2 regions of the Janthinobacterium sp. GW822-FHT07A03 genome follow, and region 2 is predicted to be linked to the other one. Evidence: predicted binding sites of a transcription regulator. Region 2 holds the regulator's gene; the other holds the start of a gene.
What was found. The regulator FliA, encoded in region 2, starts transcription of late flagellar genes. The targets are predictions, from matches to a motif close to CTAAAGTTTNNNNNNNNNNNGCCGNTA.
Positions count from the first base shown of each region.

Region 1: AC1RJW_RS13445 (flagellar protein FliT) is a predicted target of FliA. The motif match lies at 4,884-4,910, and genes of this name have one in related genera.

Region 1 covers NZ_JBXAKW010000004.1:245,415-253,064, forward strand. The annotation lists gene AC1RJW_RS13420 (S9 family peptidase) at 1-596, shown strand, start outside; gene AC1RJW_RS13425 (CsbD family protein) at 671-856, opposite strand; gene AC1RJW_RS13430 (class I SAM-dependent methyltransferase) at 1,012-1,653, opposite strand; gene AC1RJW_RS13435 (M13 family metallopeptidase) at 1,721-3,790, opposite strand; gene AC1RJW_RS13440 (HDOD domain-containing protein) at 3,946-4,773, shown strand; gene AC1RJW_RS13445 (flagellar protein FliT) at 4,978-5,250, shown strand; gene AC1RJW_RS13450 (hypothetical protein) at 5,360-5,512, shown strand; gene AC1RJW_RS13455 (type IV pilus assembly protein FimV) at 5,668-6,786, opposite strand; gene fumC (class II fumarate hydratase) at 6,959-7,650, shown strand, end outside.
Region 2 covers NZ_JBXAKW010000001.1:60,051-67,700, forward strand. The annotation lists gene flhA (flagellar biosynthesis protein FlhA) at 1-1,086, shown strand, start outside; gene flhF (flagellar biosynthesis GTPase FlhF) at 1,355-2,683, shown strand; gene AC1RJW_RS00275 (MinD/ParA family ATP-binding protein) at 2,676-3,539, shown strand; gene AC1RJW_RS00280 (RNA polymerase sigma factor FliA) at 3,585-4,316, shown strand; gene AC1RJW_RS00285 (flagellar motor protein) at 4,298-5,044, shown strand; gene motD (flagellar motor protein MotD) at 5,061-5,831, shown strand; gene AC1RJW_RS00295 (CehA/McbA family metallohydrolase domain-containing protein) at 5,931-7,541, shown strand; gene AC1RJW_RS00300 (translation initiation factor Sui1) at 7,640-7,650, shown strand, end outside.

The DNA.
Region 1 (7,650 bases), on a different contig from region 2:
TGGCGCAGCAGGGTTTTGTCGTCTTCCGCCTCGATAACCGGGGCTCGTCGCGCCGCGAGCGCGCCTTCACGGACGCCATCTATCACAACCTGGGCGCGGCCGAAGTGGCGGACCAGCTGGTGGGCATCGACTGGCTGGGCAAGCAAAGCTTCGTCGATCCTAAACGCATCGGCGTGTTCGGCTGGAGCTACGGCGGCTTCATGACCCTGCGTTTGCTGTCGGCAGCGTCCGACAAGATCGCCATGGGCGTGTCGGTTGCGCCCGTCACCGACTGGTCGCTGTACGACACCCATTACACGGAGCAATTCCTCGGCATGCCGAAGGAAAACGTGGATGGCTACAAGGCCAGCACCGTGTTCGCCCACCTCGACGGCCTGAAGTCGCCGCTGCTGCTGGTGCACGGCATGGCCGACGACAACGTCTTGTTCAGCAACAGCACGCGCCTGATCGACGCGCTGGTCAACCGCGGCGTGCAGTTCGACCTGATGACGTATCCGGGCGCCAAGCACGGCATCTCGTCGCGCGCGGGCCAGCGCCACGTGTACAAGAAAATCGAGCTGTTCTTCAAGCAGAACCTGATGAAGCCGGCACAGTAAGCTTGCGCTGCATCAAATAAAAAACCGCCGCCTGTCTTGCGACAGGCGGCGGTTTTTTTATACTGGAGCAGAAATTATGGCTTGCGCGTGACAGTTTCCACCGCCTCTTTCACATCGCCAACTTTCTTCTGCACTTTGCCTTCGACCTGGTTTGCCAGGCCCTTGGCTTGCTGTTCTTCGCTGCCGACGACTTTGCCAGCGGCTTCCTGGATTTTACCGCCGACTTCCTTCAGTTTACCTTCGACTTGATCTTTGTTCATGATGGATCCTCACTGTAGTTGGTACATCTGTTGTCCAGCCCGACAAGGGCCGGTACTGCGGCTCACACGCTGCTTGTTGCGTGTCGATGTGTCCATAGTACGCAGTGGGGATCAAAGGCTCTGTACGGTTCCTAACACAGTGCCAACATCGTCGATCAGGCCGTCAAATCCTTGCGCCAGACGGTGGCCAGCCACGGCTGCTGTTCGCGCGGCAAGCCCGGCGGACGGTAGTACTGTTCGACCAGGCTGAAACCGGCCGCCTGCACGTACGCGGCCCAGCTCGCTTCGTCATGGTAGCTGCCGTAGCGCGCGCCATTCCAGCCTTCCTGGTTCTGCCCGCGCGGGTTCGAGCTGAACAGCACGCCGCCCGGTTTCAGGCACGCGTACAAAGCCCGCAGCACACCGGGCAAGGCGGCGCTGGGCACGTGGAACAGCACGGCATTCGCGAACACGCCGTCGAAATGCGCAGCCGGCAAGTCGAGGTCGACGAAATCCTGCTGCCATACGGTGCAGCCGCTGTAGGCGCGCGCCATCTCGACGAAACGGGGGCAGCCATCGACGCCCGTCGCGTGGTGGCCCAGGGCCGTGAACGCCTTCAGGTCGCGGCCGGGGCCGCAGCCCAGGTCGAGGATGGCCAGCGGCGCCGGCTGGCCGATGGCGTTCAGCAGCGCAGCGATGTTCTGGCTGACGTCGTGGTCGCGCGTGCCTTCGAAAAACTGCTCGGCACTGGCGTCGTAATGGGCCAGGGTACGCCCGGTGATGGCGTGGATGGGATCTTGCGGCGGGGTCGGCTTCATGGCGCTCCAATCTGTAATCACGCCATTTTACGGTGCCGGCGCGCTGCGCGTCCGGCACCGTCAATGACTACCAGACGCGCACGCGCTGTTCCGGCGCCAGGTACAGCTGCTGCCCCGGCTGGACGTCGAAGGCCGGATACCAGGCGTCGAGGTTGCGCACGGTGGCGGCGCGGTATTGCGCGGGCGCATGGCCATCCGTGAGGATTTGCTGGCGCGCCGCCGCTTCGCGCGCCTTGCTGCGCCAGCTGACGCCGTAGCCGGTGAAGAAATCGCGGTCCGCGTCCGCCTGCGCCGGCTTGCCCTGTTGCGATAGCGCAAACGCGTCATGCGCGGCCGCCACGCCGGCCAGGTCGGCCAGGTTTTCGCTCAGGGTCAGCTGGCCATTCACGACCAGGTCCGGGAACGGTTTGTAGGCCGCGAACTGCGCCACCAATTGCTTGGATGCCGACTGGAAATGCGCCAGGTCGGCCGGCGTCCACCAGTCGCGCAGCTTGCCCTGGGCGTCGAACTGCGCGCCCTGGTCGTCAAAACTGTGGCTGATCTCGTGGCCGATGGTGGCGCCGATGCCGCCATAGTTGGCCGCATCGGATGCTTGCGGGTCGAAGAATGGCGGCTGCAGGATGGCGGCGGGAAAGTTCAGTGCATTTTGCAGCGGCAAATTGACGGCGTTGACCAGTTGCGCCGGCATGGCCCAGGCCTTGCGGTCGGGCGACTGGCCCAGCTTGGCCAGCTCATGCCGGTAATGAAACTGTTCCGCCCGCTGCACATTGCCCAGTGCATCGCCGCGCACCACGCGCAAGCCCGCATAGTTTTCCCAGCGCTCGGGGTAGCCCACGCCCACGTACAGGGTCTTGAGCTTTTCCTGCGCCTGCGCCTTGGTGGCCGGCGCCATCCAGTCCAGCTTGTCGATGCGGCGCGAGAAGGCGGCGACGATATTCGTCACCATGTCTTGCACGCGGGCTTTCGATTCCGGCGGGAAATAGCGTTCCACGTACAGCTTGCCGACGGCGTCGCTGAGGGCCGCATTCGTCGCGGCCAGCGCCCGCTTGCTGCGCAGCGACTGCTGCGGCGTGCCGCTCAGGACGCTGCCATAGAAGGCGAAGCGCTGGTCGGCGGCCGCCTTCGGCAAGATGGTGCTGAAATGGTTGATCGCGTGGAAGGCAAGGAAATCCTTCCAAGTGGCCAGCGGCACGCTCGCCACCAGCGCGGCGCTGCCCGTCATGGCCGTCGGATGCCAGACGATGAAATCCGTCTGCTGGCCCAGCCCTGCCGCCTGGAAGAAGGCTTTCCAGTCGAGTCCCGGCGCCTTGCTGGCGAAGTCGGCGGCGCGCCAGGCGTTGTTGCCCTTGGCAACATCGGCCGAATCCTCGCGGCTGGCGTGACTCGCGGCAATTTGTTGCTCCAGCGCAAACACGCGCGCGGCGCGGGCCGGCGCATCGCGGTAGCCGGCCTGCTTGAGCATGGCTGCGATATGCGCCTGGTAGCCCGCGCGCAAGCCCTGCATGCGCGCGCTGTCGCTCTGGTAGAACGCGCGGTCGGGCAAGCCCAGTCCGCCCTGCAGCAGATAGGCCACATTGCGCGTGGTGTCGTTCAAGTCTTGCGCCACCCACAGGCCGAACAGGTTCTCCGTATAAAAATTGGTGGAGTTGAGCGGATCGACGTCGGCGCGCAAGCTCTCGCCCAGCGCGCGGGCCAGCCCTGCCTGGTCGCGTATGCCATTGATCTTTGTCAATAGGGGCTTGATCGGCGCCCAGCCTTTCGCTTCGATAGCCGCTTCATCCATCCAGGACCGGTAAAAATCGCTGACCTGGCGCGCGCCCGCATCCGCCTGTGGCGCCGCCGCCAGGCCTTCGACGAGGCCAATGATGCGCTCGTTGGTGGCGTTGGCTAGGATGGCGAACGAGCCCCAGCTGCTGCGGTCGGCAGGAATCTCCGTGCTGCGCAGCCAGTCGCCATTCACGTAATCGTAGAAATCGTCGCCGGGCAAGGCCTTCGCGGCAGCGGGAACGCCGGCGCTGGCGGCCGCTTGCTGGCCATGCGCCTGGACAGGCAAACCGGTCAGCGAGACGCCGGCCAGGGCGAGGATAATGGCAGCCTGGACTGGCGTCCGGGACCAGGAAAAACGCAAACCGTGCATGGCGATCCTTTCGATGTAATAGCCAAAATCATACCCTGAAAACCCTGCCTTTTTGGGCAAAAAACCGTCCCGGAACTTTTTTGCATGCGGACAAAAAAATCAGCATATAGTTGCACGACTGCACGCCGTACCGCGCGAACGCCAAGGAGATTGCCATGCAACTGGAAGCGCTGTTCCAGCATCCCCACGCCCTGCCTGCCGCCCCGAAGATCGTCGATGAACTGGTGCGCAGTTTCGACAACCCCGCCATCGCCACCGAAGACATCGCGCGCCAACTGGGAGCGGACCCGGCCTTGAGCGCCAAGCTGCTGCGGCTGGCCAACTCGGCCTATTACCACGTCTCGCGCAGCATCGGCACGGTGGAAGACGCCGTGCTGATGCTCGGTTTTGTTACCGTGCGCACCCTCGTCATCAGTTCCGGCCTGGTCAGCGGTTTCAAGGCCGTGCCGGGACTGAATTTGCCGCAGTTCTGGCGCTACAGCCTGCACAGCGCCGTATCCGCCCGCTGGATCGCCAGGCAGACGGGCGACAACCAGGACCTGGCCTTCACCATCGGCATGATGCATGCGATCGGACAACTGGTGATCCATGCCGCCATGCCCGAGCAAGCCATGCAGCTCGACAAGATTGCCCCGCCGCTCGACGCGCGCCGGCTCGATGCGGAACGGGTATCGCTGGGCTACGATTTTGCGCAGGTGGGCGCCGAACTGGCGCGCCGCTGGAAGTTTCCGCCCGCCTTTGCCGAGGCCATCGCCGCCTTTCCCGATCCGCTGGCCAAGGCGCCGTTGAACCGCCTGGCCGCCATCATCCACCTGGCCGCCTGGCGCGCGCGCATCGAGGAAAATGCCTTGAGCAATGAAGAAATCATCGCCTGCTACCCCAACGAGGTGGCCGAAGCGCTCGGTTTGCCGCCGTCCGTGCTGGTCGACAGGATGCCGCCGCCGGCCGAACTGAGTGCCGGACTGGAAGAACTCGTCAAATAAATCCGCCGCTGCCGGCAGCGCCACCCCGGCATCCATGGGGGGTTTGCGGACGATTCCGGCGGCCAGCCAGCAAACGTCCCAATTATTTTCACTTTTTTTTCAAAAACACCCTCAAGTTCCCGTTGGAGCCGCCGTTAATCTAGACAAGCGGTAATCCATTCACTAGTTACGGGTGTGCTCATGACCTCCAACGACGTTCTTTCGATGTATGAAAATATTGCAGGAATGACCAATAAAATGGTCGTGGCCGCACGTTCGAGCGACTGGGACAACTTGGACACCCTGGAAAACCAGTGCGCCAGCGCCGCCAGCGCAACCATGGCGGGCAAGGTGCCTGCCCTGGCCGGCGCCTCGCGCCTGCGCAAGATCGACTTGCTCAAGCAAATCCTGGCCAATGACCGCGAAATCCGCGCCATCACGGAACCGTGGATGACGCAGCTGTCGAACGCCATGCCAGGTTCGCGCGCCCGCATGTAAGAAGCTAGCCGCGCCAGAAACGACAAAAGCACCCGCGGGTGCTTTTTTTACGTCTGCCGCCTTGCCGGGAGCGCGGCGTCTGCGGCGCGCGAAAAACAAGGAGGGGAATGTGGAAGGCGAGCCCCAGGTATCTCCTGGCGTCGCCTCGCTGCCGGTTGCATCCGGCGTTCGCGAGCACATCGTCGGCATCGCAAACCGCTTCCAGACCCAGGCGTTTATGCAACGCTACACCTGGTTTGCCGCGCCACACTATCGTTGGTGACTGCGCCAGGCTGGGGCTGTTTTGTCGTAGAGCAAGTCCACTGAATTAATCATATCACCATCTTTAAAAAATAGGCAACGTGATTGGCAAGCGTTTCCATGTATTTTTTCAATATCTTTTTTTATATCAAATTGTAGAGCGGCCTTGCAACAGCATTAACGCGAGAACGGCTCTGCTTCCGGCGCGGCCGCTTCCTCCTCCACCGCTTCCGTCAACACGGGCACATCCTTCTTCCTGCGGCCGAACGGCTTGCGCAGCAGAACCCAGTATTTCGACGGCGCACCCGGCCCCGCCGCTTGCCTGCGCTTGCGCACGATGTACACGATGAGCGCCGTCAGCAGCAGGAAGAGCAAAGTGCCGATACCGAGCCACAACAAGCCGTTGCTGGCCGATTTCTTTTCCTTCTCGGCGGCAGGCGCCGCGTGCAGGGGCTTGGGTTTGCCATGGGGCGCTTCCGCCACGGCTGGCGCGGCGACGGGCGGCACGGCGGCCGCGGCCGCAGGCAGGGCCAGCGCCTGTTGCAAGACGCCGATCTTGCCTTCCAGCTCACCGAGCTTTTCATTCAGGGCCGTATTTTTCTCGTCCAGCGCCAGGCACGCTGCCGCCTGCCCCGTATCCGCCTGAGGCGTACAGGCGGCCACGGGCGCCGTGGCACGGCGCGGCAGCGCCGGGGCGGTCAGTTTGGGGGCAGCGGGCGGCGGCACGAACACGCGCGCCGGACGCACGAGGCCCTCGGCCCGCGCGCGGGCCGCCAGCGCGGCGGCGTCGGGCGACGCGACGGGTACGGCGCGCGGCAACGGCGCAGGCGTGGAGACAGGCGCGGGCGCCGGAACGGCTGGCCTGGCTGGCACACTGATGGCAACGGCGGCGGGCGGCGCCGGCGTCAGCCACAAGGTGCCCAGGCGCACGATGGCGCCATTGCCATTGCCCAGCAATAAATACAGGTGCACATGGCCCGCCTGAATCGCTTGCCGCGTGGCCACGCGCACATAGTGGCGTCCACCGCGCTCAAACGGACTGATCGTCAAGGTTTGCAGCGCCGGGTCCATGCCGATGCCGCCGCCCCGGTACACATCGGGCGAGGCCAGGCGCACGGCCACGCCGTTAGCCTCATCGGGCGCCAGCGCCGTCAGTTCGAGCTCGGCCAGCAGGGGCTGGCCCATGTGCGACAGCACCGCCATCTCGCCCAGTTCGGCCGCCATGACGGGCGGCAAGGCCAGGCTGGCGGCGACGCACGCGATCAGGGACCAACGGGGAAGGATGCTGCTCTGCATGGACTGATCGCTTTGATAACAGGATAAATAATGGGGACTCGCCCGTCTTTAACGGCAGGAAATCCCAAAAATATAGATGGGTCAGGGCAAAAATGATGCAATACAGCATCATCCTGTGCCTTTTTGACGTCTGGAGTACACTCGATCCACCTCCATCGATGAAAGGGATGCCATGAGCAGCAGAATCGAACGCGACAGTTTTGGCCCGATCGACGTACCCGCCGACCGGCTTTGGGGAGCGCAAACGCAGCGCTCGCTCGAGCACTTCCATATCTCCACGGAAAAGATGCCGCCCGAACTGATCGCCGCCCTGGCCACCGTCAAGCGCGCGGCCGCCCACGTCAACCTGGACCTGGGATTACTGGATGGCAAGAAAGCCATCGCCATCACGCAGGCGGCCGACGAAGTGCTGGCCGGCAAGCATGACGCAGAATTCCCGCTGGCCGTCTGGCAGACGGGGTCCGGCACGCAAAGCAATATGAACATGAACGAAGTGCTGGCCAACCGCGGTTCCGAGCTGATCGGCGGCTTGCGGGGCGCCGAGCGCCTGCTGCACCCGAACGACGACGTCAACCTGGGCCAGTCCTCGAACGACATCTTTCCCACCGCAATCCATGTGGCGGCCGCGCTGGCCGTCGCCAACACGGTCTTGCCGCCGCTGCGCCAGCTGCGCGCCACCCTGGATGCGAAAGCCACGGAATTTGCCGACATCGTCAAGATCGGCCGCACCCATTTGCAGGACGCGACCCCGCTGACCCTGGGCCAGGAATTTTCCGGCTACGTGGCGCAGCTGGACTTCGCCGAGCACATCATTACCGCCTCGTTGCCGCCGCTGCTGCAGCTGGCCGCCGGCGGCACGGCTGT
Region 2 (7,650 bases):
GAGAAGCCGGCCGAAGTGCCGCAAGCGACCGTGGCGCCCGAGCAGGAAGAGGCCAGCTGGCAAGACATCATGCCTGTCGACACCCTGGGCCTGGAAGTGGGCTACCGTTTGATTCCCCTGGTCGACAAGACGCAGGGCGGGGAATTGCTCAAGCGCATCAAAGGCATCCGCAAGAAATTCGCCCAGGAAGTGGGTTTCCTGGCGCCGCCCGTGCATATCCGCGACAACCTGGAATTGAAGCCATCCGCCTACCGCATCACGCTCAAGGGCGTGGAAGTGGGCGTGGGCGAAGCGTTCAATGGCCAGTTCCTGGCGATTAATCCCGGCATGGCCAGCGGTACCTTGCCGGGCCTGGCCACGAATGACCCCGCCTTCGGCTTGCCCGCCACCTGGATCGACGCCAGCTTGCGCGACCAGGCGCAATCGATGGGCTACACGGTCGTCGATGCGGGCACCGTGGTGGCCACGCACCTGAACCATTTGATCACCTCGCATGCTTCCGAGCTGCTGGGCCGCGCGGAAGTGCAGTCCTTGCTCGATCACCTGGGCAAGGAGTCGCCGCGCCTGGTGGAAGACCTGGTGCCGAAGATGCTGTCGCTGTCCACCCTGCAGAAGGTGCTGCAGAACCTGCTGGCCGAGGGCGTGCACATCCGCGACATGCGCACCATCATCGAAACCCTGGCCGAGCACACGGTGCAGACGCAAGACCCGAACGACCTGACGGCGCTGGTGCGCGTGGCCCTGGGCCGCGCCATCGTGCAGCAGCTGTTCCCCGGCGCGGCCGAACTGTCCGTGATGACCCTGGACAGCCGCCTGGAGCGCCTGCTGATGCAGGCGATGGGCAATGGCGGCGACGGCGTCGGCATCGAGCCTGGCCTGGCCGACACCATCGCGCACCAGGCGGGCCTGGCCGCGCAGCAGCAGGAAGCGCTGGGCCTGACGCCCGTGCTGCTGGTGCCGGCGCCGCTGCGCGCCCTGCTGTCGCGCTTCCTGCGCCGCGCCTTGCCGCAGTTGAAGGTGCTGTCGCATGCGGAAGTGCCGGAAACCAAGACGATCCGCGTCACCAGCCTGGTGGGCGCGCAGTAGTTGTGTTAATCGGCACCGGGGTCGGTTCCTGCGGGACGGACCCTCGATCCTTGCTTTTGGTCAAATAAACATCAATTTCCTGCCGGCAAACTGAATAACGGGTACTTTCCCGTCCTGTTCCTTCGATCATTTCCTCCAAGCATCGCTAATAATGGAAACTGTCCGGGTGATCTGTGTCCATGTGGAAGACAGCACTCAAGCAACAGGAGTCGATGATGGTCACACAGTTCAGCCAATATTGCGCCACCCCCGCCTTGGGAGGCCGGTCATGAATGTGAAGAAATTTACGGGCGCCTCGTCGCGCGATGCGTTGCGCAAGGTGCGCGAAGCATTGGGTCCCGATGCCGTGATCCTGTCGAACCGCCAGGCCGATGGCGTGGTGGAAATCCTCGCGCTGGCCAATGACGATGCCGCTTCGCTGGCTTCGCCGCCGGCCGCGTCCGAAATGGCCCAGCCCCGTCCCCAGTTGCAGACCCAGTTCGCCACGCCGCAGCGTCCGGCCGCCCCGGCCCAGCGCCCGGCTGCGCCACGTCCTGCCGCGCCGCGCCAGGCAGCCGGCGAGCCAGTGGACATGGCCCGCATGCAGCAGATGATGGCCAGCGCGCTGGCGCACGTCAAGGAAAACGCCGCCGCCGAGATGAGCGGCATGATGAATGAAATCCGCGCCATGCGCGGCATGATGGAAACCCAGTTGGCGGAAATCTCGTGGGGTTCGACGCAGCAGCGCGAGCCGCAAAAAGCCGTGGTGCTGCGCGAAATGCTGGCTGCCGGTTTTTCGGCCAGCCTGGCGCGCTACCTGATCGACAAGCTGCCCGCCGGTCTCGATGGTGCGCAAAGCATGCGCTGGATCAAGACGGTCCTGAGCCGCAACCTGAATACTGTGGCCAATGAAGACGCCATGCTGGAGCAGGGCGGCGTGTTCGCGCTGGTCGGTCCGACCGGCGTCGGCAAGACCACCAGCACGGCCAAGCTGGCGGCCCGCTGCGTGATGCGCCACGGCCCGGAAAAGCTGGCCCTGATCACCACGGATGCCTACCGTATCGGCGCGCACGAACAGCTGCGCATCTACGGCAAGATCCTCGGCGTGATGGTGCATTCGGTGAAGGACGAGGCGGACTTGCGCATCGCCCTGAAGGAACTCAAGAACAAGCACACGGTGCTGATCGATACGGTGGGCGTGAGCCAGCGCGACCAGATGGTGACGGAACAGGTGGCCATGCTGTCGGGCGCCGGCGCCGACGTGAAGCGTTTGCTGTGCCTGAACTCGACGGCGACGCAGGAAACGCTGAACGAAGTGGTGCGCGCCTACCAGGGCAGCGGCCTGGCCGGCTGCATCATGACCAAGCTCGATGAAGCGGCGTCGATCGGCAACGTGCTCGACGTGGTGATCCGCCAGAAACTGAACCTGTTTTATGTGTCGAACGGCCAGCGCGTGCCGGAAGACCTGTACCTGGCCGACCGCGGCTACCTGATCGACCGCGCCTTCAAGCTCAAGCGCGATGCGGCGGCGACGCAGTTTTCCGATGCCGAACTGCCGCTGCTGATGGCGCAGGCGGCCGCCCGCAACAATGAAGCGCGCGGGGTGCACCTTGGCTAATTTCGATTTCGACCAGGCCGAAGGCTTGCGCCGCATGCTGGCCGGCCCGCAGCCGCGCGTCATGACGTTCCTCTCGGCCACGCCGCAGGACGACAAGGGCGCCATGCTGGTCAACCTGGGCGCTTCGCTCGTCTACGGCGGCAATGACGTGCTGCTGCTCGACGCCAGCGGCGGCAGCGACGGCGTGGCGGCGCGGCTGGGACTGGCGCACGGCGCCAGCCTGCGCGACGTGGCGCGCCAGCAGTGCGGCCTGAACCAGGTCATCCACCAGGTGCCGCAAGGCTTCGGCGTGGCCAGCCTGGGCGCGCGCAACCACCTGATGGACAGCATGGACTATGCGGGCGAAGATGAACTGCGCCGCCTGGGCAAGACCTTCGAGGTGCTGGCGCGCCAGAGCGGCATCGTGCTGGTCGACGGCGTCGTGGCCGACGAGGGCGCCTGCTTCCCCGTGCCCTTGATGGCCTCGTCGGATATCGTCGTGCAAGTGTCGACCAGCGCCACCTCGATCAAGGCGGCGTACTGCCTGATCAAGCGCCTGAGCCAGGAACTGGGACGCCGTCCGTTCGGCATTCTCGTCACCGGCGCTTCCGAATCCGAGGCAAAAGTGGTATACGATAATATGGCGCAGGCGGCGAGCCGCTACCTGGCCGTGAAGCTGACCTCGATGGGTTCGGTGCCTGCCGATGAGTATCTGCACCGCGCGGCGCGCCTGGGCCGCAGCGTGGTCGATGCGTTTCCGCTGGCGGGCGCCTCGGTGGCGTTTCGCGGACTGGCCGAGCGGCTGGCCCGTTCGGCGGCGCCGGTGCTGGGCGGCACCTTGTACCAGACGGGGAGCCCGCACCAGTTCAGCGCCTGATACCAACCGTAGCACCAGATAAGACGAGAAAACAATAAGCAGCCTATGTACACGGTCAAAGGGAAATCGAACAAGGACTATTTGCTGACGGAGCACATTCCGCTGGTGAAGCGTCTGGCGCACCATATGAAGGCGAAATTGCCGCCTTCGGTCGAGGTCGATGACCTGATCCAGGCCGGCATGATCGGCCTGCTCGATGCCATTACCCGCTATGAAGAGACGCATGGCGCGCAGTTCGAGACGTATGCCGTGCTGCGCATCCGCGGCGCCATGCTCGACGAATTGCGCACCAGCGACTGGCTGCCGCGCAGCATGCGCCAGAACATGCGCAAGATCGAGGAAGCGATGAGCACCTTGCAGCAGCGCCTTGGCCACCCGCCGACGGAGTCGGAAGTGGCGAAACTGCTGAAAATGTCGCTGGCCGACTACCAGGAAATGCTGGGCGACGGCGGCGGCCACCAGCTGGTGTACTACGAAGACTTTCATGACCCGGACGGCAATGACAGCTTCCTCGACCGCCACTGCGTGGACGAGGACAGCGACCCCTTGCGTTCCCTGCTCGATACCGATTTCCGGCAATCCGTGATCGATGCCATCGACGCGCTGCCGCCACGCGAGAAAATACTCATGGGCCTGTATTACGAAGAAGAGCTGAACCTGAAGGAGATCGGCGCGGTGATGGGCGTATCCGAATCGCGCGTCTCGCAGCTGCATACCCAGGCCGTCGCGCGCCTGCGCGCAACCTTGAGGGAGCAGGCGTGGACTGGTCCAGCGTAATCGGGCTGCTCCTGGCGCTGGCGGGCCTGCTGGTCGGCCAGGCACTGGAAGGCGGCAAGATGGCCTCCCTGCTGCAGCCGGCCGCCTTTGCCATCGTCATCGTCGGCACCTTCGGCGCCGTGCTGCTGCAGACGCGGCTGCGCACTTTTGTCCGCGGCCTGGAAATGCTGCGCTGGGTCTTCCTGCCGCCGTCCGACACGCGCGCCGCGCTGGCGCGCGACATCGGGCAATGGAGCCTGACGGCCCGCCGCGACGGCCCGCTGGCGCTCGAACGCCTGATGGAAAACACGGCCGACCGCTTCAACGCCAAGGGTTTGCGCATGATCGTCGACGGCATCGCGCCCGACAAGCTGCGCCAGCTGCTCGACGTGGAAATCTCCGCCTATGAAATGGCCGAGCGCCAGGCCGTCAAGGTGTGGGAATCGGCGGCCGGCTATTCGCCCACCATCGGCATCCTGGGGGCCGTGCTCGGTTTGATCCACGTCATGGAAAATCTCACCGACCCGAGCAAACTGGGCAGCGGCATCGCCGTCGCCTTCGTCTCGACGATTTATGGCGTGGGCCTGGCCAATCTGCTGTTCCTGCCGGTGGCCAATAAACTCAAGGCCATCGTCTCGCGCCGCGTGGTGCAGTATGAAATCACGGCCGCCGTGCTGTACGACATCGCCACGGGCGACCATACGCGCATCATCGAAGAGCGCGTCTCCAGCCTGCTGCACGAGCACTGAGCGAGCACTGACCATGATGCGGCGCGCGCGCAGGAAGTATGACGAGGAACCGGACAACCAGGACCGCTGGCTGATCTCGTACGCCGACTTCATCACCCTGCTGTTCGCGTTTTTCGTCGTCATGTATGCGATTTCGCAAGTCAACGAGGGCAAATACCGCGTCTTCCAGAACGCCATCGGCCAGGCCTTCAGCCTGGAAAAGGGCGCGCCGCCCATCATCATGGAAGCGCCGCAAGCCATTCCGCTGCCGAACCCCGCCCTGAAACGCCGCACGGAAGCCATCCGCCGCGAGCGCGAACACATGACGCGCCTGGCGCAGGACCTGACGTCCACGCTGGCGCCGCTGGCCAAGGAAGGCAAGGTGCGCGTGACGCAGACGAGCCGCGGCGTCAGCGTGGAAATCAATGCCAGCGTGCTGTTCGACCCGGGCGCGGCGCGCCTGACGGCGGAATCGGACCAGGCCCTGCGCGCCGTCGCCGTGCTGCTCAAGGATGACACGCACGACGTGCAGGTGGAAGGGCATACGGACGTCCAGCCGATCAGCAATTCCAATTTTGCCTCGAACTGGGAACTGTCGGCCGCCCGTGCCAGCGCCGTGGTGCGCCTGTTCATCGCCAGCGGCGTGCAGGCGTCGCGCCTGACGGCCGTGGGCCACGCCGACAACATCCCCGTGGCGCCCAACGCCACGCCGGAAGGACGCGCGCGCAACCGCCGGGTTGCCGTGACGATCTTGTCCGGTATCCCCGAGACGGTGACGGAAGTGCCGACGCCGCCGCCGGCCAGCTAGGACGGGTTTTTCGGGCCGGCAGGGCGTGGGGCATGTCATTTGCTGGTCATACTGGAATGCTAGGCTGTCGCCCTTCTTTTCAGCTTCCAGGTCCATCCCATGTCTTACTCCAGAACATTGCTTGCTTCGGCCATCGCCATCCTGTTGAGTGTTGCCGCCTGCGGCGGCGACAGCAACCCGGCCGGCAGCGTGCCGCCGCTACCGGCCGGCCGCTGGATCGCCGGCGACCTGCACACCCATACCACCCAATCGGCCGACGCCGATGTCAGCCAGACCTTGGACAAGGTGCTGGCCAAGGCCTTTACCACGTATGGCCTCGACTGGATGGCGCTGTCGAACCATTTGCGCGTCTCCACGCGCGACGCGCTGGGCGCGCCGCTGGCGGCGCCGATTCCCATGTCCATCGGCGCCGGGCGTTATGAAATTCCGCGCGTGCAGGCCTTGCAGGCGGGCGGCAGCTACGCCGACAAGCTGATTTTCTCCGGCTTCGAGTGGGACATGCCGACCCACGACCACATCGGCATCGGCCTGTTCGAAGGGGTGGACAAACTGGCTGCCAGCACCCGGGGCATGAAGGAATTCGAATACCTGTTCACCACGCGCGACGCGGCCATGTTCGATGCTGCCGATGTTGCCGCATGGAAAGCCAAATACGGCGATACCCGCTACAACAAGACGGCTGCCGATGCGCTGCAAGCGATCAACTGGCTCAAGCAGAACTATCCGGAGACCAGCTACGCCGTCATCAACCATCCGTCGCGCAACAAGGGCAGCTACAGCATCGCCGACTTGCGCGCCTTCAACGATGCCGCGCCGAACATCATGTTCGCCATCGAAGGCATGGTCGGCAACCAGATGGAACCGGACCGGGGTGGCTACACGGCCGCCTACACGGACGAGAATGCGCTGCTGCGCGTGTATGGGGGCGTCGATTACGTGGTGGCCAAGCTGGGCGGGCCATGGGATGCGCTGCTGGGCGAGGGGCGCCGCATCTGGAACCTGACCGATTCGGATACCCACTTCAAGATCGTCGGCGGTAACAGCAGCGGCTATTTTCCCGGCGAGTATGCGAAGAATTATGTGTTCAACGGCGCGCAGGGCGCCCCGCTGGCGAAGGACTTGCTGGCCGGATTGCGTTCGGGCAAGATGTTCTCGACTTACGGCGACCTGATCAATGCGCTCGATTTCAACCTCGCCAGCAAGGACGACCGCAAGGAGATGGGCGGCGAGCTGAAGGTGGGCAGCGGCGAGAAAGTCACGATCACCATCCGCTTCAGGAGCCCGTCCAAAAACAACTACGAAAAGCCCGTCGACAGCGGCGTGGCTGCCGGCGTCAGGCCCGTGGTCGACCATGTCGACCTGATCGTCGGCGATGTGGGCGCGAAGGCGGTGGCGGGCACGCCGGCCTACAATGTTGCCGGCAATGCCAGCACGCGCGTGCTCAAGCGCTTCACCAGCGCGGACTGGAAAGTCGGGGCCGACGGCTACGCCAGCGTAAGCTACGAAACGACGGCAACGAAGAACCAGTATTTCCGTCTGCGCGGCACCAATCTGGGTACGGATGTCGCGGGCCTGACGCAGGGCGGCGAGCCGCTGGCCGACCAGCGCACGGGCACGACGGACAGCACCCAGCGTTTTAACGACATCAACGACCGCAATTACCGCAGCCTGTGGTTCTATTCGAATCCCGTGTTCGTCACCTTGCGTTGATAGTGCAGGCGGCCGCGCGTTGCCGGATGGGGCGGGTGGGAGCCTGATTCTGTTCCCGCTTGGTACAATCGCGGCCTTCTATCTTTTATTTCTTCATCATGAAAAGCAG